DNA from 2 places in the Virgibacillus sp. M23 genome. Region 1 is predicted to be linked to the other one. Evidence: a T-box and tRNA genes for the amino acid it is inferred to sense, from the RefSeq annotation. Region 1 holds a T-box; the other holds one or more tRNA genes.
What was found. The T-box of region 1 lies ahead of alaS (alanine--tRNA ligase). A T-box ahead of a tRNA ligase gene usually reads a tRNA of that ligase, here a tRNA-Ala.
Positions count from the first base shown of each region.

Region 2: it encodes a tRNA-Ala, which carries the amino acid that the T-box ahead of alaS (alanine--tRNA ligase) is inferred to sense. The anticodon was not compared.

Region 1 is NZ_JAWDHA010000021.1:29,592-33,029, forward strand. Features, by position in the region: gene alaS (alanine--tRNA ligase) at 1-1,799, opposite strand, end outside; T-box leader at 2,134-2,336, opposite strand; gene RVS70_RS10420 (hypothetical protein) at 2,655-3,110, opposite strand; gene RVS70_RS10425 (hypothetical protein) at 3,077-3,438, opposite strand, start outside.
Region 2 is NZ_JAWDHA010000010.1:94,845-98,282, forward strand. Features, by position in the region: gene RVS70_RS06420 (spore coat protein) at 187-582, opposite strand; gene RVS70_RS06425 (hypothetical protein) at 1,028-1,243, opposite strand; tRNA gene RVS70_RS06430 (tRNA-Ala) at 1,607-1,679, opposite strand; gene RVS70_RS06435 (5'-nucleotidase C-terminal domain-containing protein) at 1,915-3,438, shown strand, end outside.

The DNA.
Region 1 (3,438 bases):
AAATCAAATCGGAGGCGTTCATGCGTAACAAGTGATCCAGCTTGATTAACATGACTACCAAGCACATCCTTTAATGCCTGATGTAATAAATGAGTTGCTGTATGGTTTTTGACAATAAAAGAGCGAGCCGACTTTTCAACTATGGCATGAACCGCTTCTCCTATACGTAAAGAACCTTGTTGAATGCTTACACGATGAATATGCTGCCCAATTGGCGATTTTTGTACGTCTTTTACATATGCAGTAGCTTGCTCGGTAGAAATGAAACCTTTGTCAGCAATTTGCCCGCCACTTTCGGCATAGAATGGTGTTTGCTCTAGGAATACATATATGTCGTCACCTGCTTCTGCTACTTCCACCTGTTCATTACCAGCAATCATTGCCACAATGGAAGTATCTACTTCCATTTGGGTATACCCTACAAACGCACTATCGATATTAATCTCACTGAAAACAGCATCTTGTACTTGCATAGAATCAACTTTTTGTCGAGCGTTACGTGCACGCTCACGTTGTTTTTCCATTTCTCGTTGGAAACCTTCTTCATCAATCGTAAAACCTTGTGCTTCCACATATTCCTCTGTTAATTCTTTAGGGAACCCATAGGTATCATATAAGCGAAATACTTCCACTCCTGGGAATAAGGTGCTTCCTTTCTCCTTTTCGCTGTTCAAGATTGCTGTTAATATTTCTAAGCCATCGTGCAGTGTCTCATGAAACCGCTCTTCTTCCACTTTCACCATATTTTTAATAAATTCTTTTTTCTTCACTACTTCATGGTAGAAATCCTTCATAATGTCTGCTACCGTATCTACTAATTCATACATGAACGGCTTTTCAATACCAATTTCTTTGGCAAATCGAACAGCTCTTCTAATTAATCTTCTTAATACATAACCTCTTCCTTCATTCGAAGGAACAGCACCATCTCCTACCGCAAAGCTAACCGTACGAATATGATCAGCAATCACTTTAAAAGCTGTATCTCCTTCTTGACTAGCTCCATACTTTGTAGAGGCTAACTCTTCTGTCTTTTTAATAATTGGCATAAATAGGTCTGTTTCAAAGTTTGTTGGTGCGTCTTGAATGACACATACCATCCGTTCTAAGCCCATACCAGTATCTATATTCTTTTTAGGTAAAGGCGTGTACGTGTCATCTGGATTATGATTAAACTGGGAGAAGACAAGGTTCCATATTTCCAAGTATCTTTCGTTTTCTCCCCCAGGATAAAGTTCAGGATCACTTGGATCGTTTCCATAGTGTTCGCCACGATCATAAAAGATTTCTGTATTCGGTCCACTTGGGCCTTCACCAATATCCCAAAAATTCTCTTCTAAACGAATAATTCTTTCCTTTGGAATACCTATATTCTTTAACCATATATCATAGGCCTCATCATCCTCTGGATGCACTGTAACGGATAACCGTTCTTGATCAAACCCAATCCATTGATCACTCGTTAGAAATTCCCAAGCCCAATCGATAGCTTCTTTTTTAAAGTAGTCACCTATTGAAAAGTTACCGAGCATTTCAAAGAACGTATGATGTCTTGCGGTAAAACCGACATTTTCTATATCATTCGTACGAATTGATTTTTGGGCATTTACGATTCGAGGATTATCAGGGATTACCCGACCATCAAAATATTTTTTTAATGTTGCAACACCACTGTTGATCCATAGTAGCGTCGGATCATCCTTCGGAACTAGAGAAGCACTTGGCTCAACACGATGGCCTTTTTCTTTAAAGAAATCTAAAAACATTTGCCTAACTTCTGCTGATGATAATTGTTTCATCTTAAACTTCCTCCCAATCTAAAAATAGTTGAATAGAACATCAAGTCATTAATCATTGACATCACTTTTTCGTCAGGAAAGACTAACTGAGCGCAGTAAATGGATTATTTATTTCCTGAAAAGAATAAAAGCGCAAGCGCCCGATTAGAAACGTAGCGAACTGAAGCGAGTCAACGGAGATAAAGGAATCACGGTGTACATGCAAGCCGATGATAACTTAGATTAGGGCAATTCGTGAAGTCGCCTCCGCTGGAACAGCTCAACACGCCCATTTTTATCCACAGGTTCAAATTTTACAATTACCTAGACAATAAAAAAATCCCTTCTCTGCATTTGCAGGGACGAGATTTGATCGCGGTACCACCCTAATTATGAACTATTGTTCATCACTTTATCATTATAACGGTATGACACCGACGGGAATTAACCGTACTCCAGCTTAGCTTTCCATGATTCTACCTTAGGATTTCTTTCAGCCAACGGAAATCCTTCTCTTAAAAGCGATTGTCATGTACTCAAAACTTTCAACGTATTCTACATGTATAGTTGTTAGCGTAATTATAAAAAACATCGAGCGGAATGTCAACGCCGATGCATACCTATGAGACAGAATCTTTCTTTGAAATTTCCTTTAATCCCTCTAGGTGATTTTTCGGATAAAGGCAGCGCTATACCTACTATAATTGCAGTAAAAGGAAAACCTCCTGATTCTGAGAGCCATTCAATAATTGATATAGGTGCATAAATGATATAGATAAATAACATTAAATACAGATAGAACCTTCTCCAGCTTTTTTCTGACATAAAAACTTCTTACACCTTCTCTTGATGTAATACACAGATATATTGCTTATTCTATTTCCCTATAGCGAAATGATGTTGAAAATAATACATCCTATCATCAGTTTGAAAAGAATATTGATTCCATATACTTGATTGTTGATTGGTTTCCTCCGTTTTTACCATTTGTAACTCATTCGCACCGACCTCCATGATCTTCGAGTCAATAACTTTTAATTCTTGTTGATCCTTGTCTAGTGCGCGTATCTTGATTTGTATTTCTTTTGGCTCATCCATATTGTTCTTCACATAAATCACATTGTGAAACTGTTCATTCGAACAATTTCTTTTTGTAAGACAATTACTTTCTGATTTAACTAGTGAAAGTGTAATTTCTTCTGAACCATTAGCATTTTCTGTTGCATTCATTGCTTGCTCTAAAGCCATCACATATGATAGCTTTTGTCCAAAGGGCATAAACCAAATAAACAGGAATCCTAAAACAGTGCCATCCCACCAATTAATTTCCATATCACTCTCGGATTATGAAATTGCTTAGAAACATTTTTATTCCGTAATGATAATGTTACAAATACATTAATAAGGGCAATGATTCCTAAAAACACAGCTGCTACGATTAGCCAGATCATACTTTCCATCGAGGTTTGCAAGAAAGGAATCGTATAAGTGGAAGATAGATAGACATTTCCAATTATCGATAACAAGATTAATAACAGAAAAAGGAGGATAGGATACTTCCATTTCACCTTTTCCCTTTTATTATTTTTTACGTTTATAAATGACCAAAGCACCCAAATAAACGGGACACTATATAAAATTATAACTAACAATATAAAAA
Region 2 (3,438 bases), on a different contig from region 1:
GTAATTTCGTTGAAAGCGAATTTCTCCGGTATGATTCTAGGTTTCTTATGTACGATAAGTTACAGGAATCGAAGTGAAAAAATTATAAATTGCCATTTTACCGTGACAAAAAAAGCTACCCCAAATGCTTCGTAGACATTTGGGATAGCCTTTGTTTCTGTAGGAGTGATATATTTTTTATTAGAACTATAAAATATCTAATCTAATTACTAATGCAATCAATACTTGTAATAGAACTTGGATGTTAATAGCAATATCAGTATCCGTTGTGGATACTTCTACTCCGCGTGAGTTTTCAATATAAACTTGCTGTTTGTTAATTTGGCTAGATTTTAATTTTGCGAACAGATCTTGAGTTATTTCGTCTGCTTTATGACCATCTGCAATCGAAATGCTAATTACGATAGCAATTGCTACCTGAAGCGCAACTTGGAGATTAAGTGCAGCTTGGATATCTGATGAGGATACCTCTACATCACAGGAATCCTTAATAATAATGGATTCGAGAGACTTTTGCACATTATTTAATTCTCCACTTGCCTCCTGATCCACCGTGGAATCTTTATCAAATGGGTGACACATGGAAGTGTCTAGTGCTCTCCATTTTTTGTCATCGCCACAGCTCTTGTCACATGAATCAAAACGATCATCGAATCTGTCACGATCGCAATGATGGTGTTTATCGCGTCTATCGCAGCTATCACAGATATCCTTAAATCGATGGCAATCGCATTTTCTCCTATGGTCTCTTACATCATCAAATGCTCTTGATCTAGGCATACTATTATTTCCTCCTTCTTCTCGTTTAGAATATTTTATGATTAAGAGTGGAAATAGGAAGGGTGATTGTACTAAGATATACTACCTATTTATTGCTATAGATAGATATTTTTCTCAGAAAGAGGTGAAGCCCGGTACATATCCATTGATTTACCAGGCTTCATTATGCATGCTATACCATATATAGGAAGGAAGTTAATTTTATAAATAGTTTATTTGTCTAGTATCCAATATAGTTTAATAACTATTATTCCTTGTTTTCATTGGTATCTTTATTTTCTTGCGTAAATTCTTCCACATTTTTTCTTAATTGATTAACCATATTTCTGACCATTTCTTTATCCTTTTCATCTAATTCTTTTGTCTTTAACGATGCCCCATGTTTTTTTAGTGTAGCATCTAAAAGGAAATCTACAATTTGACCTGGGGCATTATTACTGTTTTTTTCACTGTTTTTACTCAATCCAATCACCTCCATACGATTTTTATATAGTATATTCTTAGAAAGGGTAATCGTGTTAAGGATAGTAGTCTATTTAATATATATAGCTAAGGGTTCTGGATGTAATTATCTATTTGTAAAGTGAATATCCCAAAAACTGTGCTTGTATAAGGAAAGCTAAGTCAGGTGGGCGTTTGTATGGATAATGAAAGATTATGGAATGCAAACAATAAGCAGGTACAGTTCTCTAATAGAGGAGCATGTCAGATGTATTATGTTTGTTAAATCACATAAGTAGCATAGTATCTAAATAAAGAAAAATACAAACTTATCCACCAATTGGCTAAGTTTGTATTTTTTATATGTGGATCATGATTAAATTAATGGAGCATAGCGGGCTCGAACCGCTGACCTCTTCGCTGCCAGCGAAGCGCTCTCCCAGCTGAGCTAATGCCCCGTACATAAATTGATTATAGATAAGTATGGTTGTTTTTGCAAGTCCATCAACATCAGTTAATCTGTGTTCATGGTACTTATTTACTATTTTAGAGAATTAATAGTAATATAGTTTTGAATTTACCAAAAATTTACTAATTTATTATAGATTATCAATGTTTGTTATGCGATAGTAAAAGTGTGTCATGTCAACGTAATACATGACAATAAATTATTTATCCTTAAGGAGGGAGAAGATGCGAAAATTACGGGTGAAACAGTCTTTTTATTTGGTTCTTATTTTTACGTTGATTTTAATGAATTTTTCACCAGTATTAAGTACATCTGTGGCCGCGACAGACGACGGAGAAACAACGGAAGAGTTGTTTATATCAGAGTATATCGAAGGTAGCTCCTATAATAAGGCCATTGAAATTTATAATGGTACAGGGGAAGAAGTGGATTTGTCAGGCTATCAATTGGCGCTTTATAGTAATGGTGCTAATGAGCCTAGTCAAACAATGACATTGGATGGTACGTTGGCATATGACGATGCATATGTAATTGCTCATCCAAATGCAGATGAGGCAGTATTAGAGGTGGCAGATCAAACAAATGGTAATGTAATTAATTTCAATGGGAACGATTCCATTGCTTTGCAACAAAATGCTAGTAATTTGGATGTTATTGGTATAATTGGGGATGATCGTAATTTTGCGAAGGATGTAACACTAGTAAGGAATTCATCCGTTATTGCTCCTGTTTCCAACTATGACGAGGGACAGTGGACCAATTATGACAAGGATACATTTGCATATCTCGGTGATCATACCGTAGATGGCGTTGATCCGGGTGAACCAGGTGAACCTGATCCAGAGAATCCTGATTTAATTACCATTGATGAAGCTAGGCAGCTTAATGATAGAACAGCTGTAACTGTAGAAGGAATTGTTACAGTAAATAATGATGCTATTAGTAATGGTACTCAATTTACAACATACATTCAGGATGATACTGGCGGCATTAATCTATTCTCTTTTGAACAAGGTGAATTACCAGATGTAAATAAGGGGGATCTAATCAAGGTTGTTGGCCAGTTAGATTCTTACAATGGGCTAAAAGAGATCGTTCCTTCCAGTGTAGAAGTATTGGGAACAGATCAGCAACTACCTGAGATTCAAGAAGTAAGCTTAGAAGCATTACAAAATGAAACTACTGCAGAATCGCTTGAAGGTGAGCTTGTACGTGTGAATGGCTTTCTTTCAAGTATTCCAGAGAGTCCGGCTGGTGGAGGATATAATATCTCCTTTATTGATGGAGATTTTAATGGAACAACTTTACGCGTCATGGAAAATGCATTAGATGTCACTCAAATAGCTGAAGAGAAGTGGTATGACGTGACAGGAATCGTCAGTCAATATAACAGCTATCAATTGATTCCAACGGAGCAAAGTGATTTTCAACTAGCTGCAGAACAACCTGATCCACCATCTGCTGCAGGCGAGTATGAAACGACAGTTGAGCGTGTAACAGATGGGGATACTATTCGTATTGCTAATCCAGTATTAGGTGAAACAAGAGTTAGATTTGTTAATATGGATACACCGGAAACCTATGTAGCCCATAATGATGACCCAGCTAGAGATGAGATAAATGAAAATCAAAAATTTCATGGGGATGCTGCGACTGCTTATATGAATGATTTAATCCAGCCAGGTGATGAGGTAATCATTCGGCTTGGCGACACACCAACAGACGATTATGGGAGATTATTAGCAGAG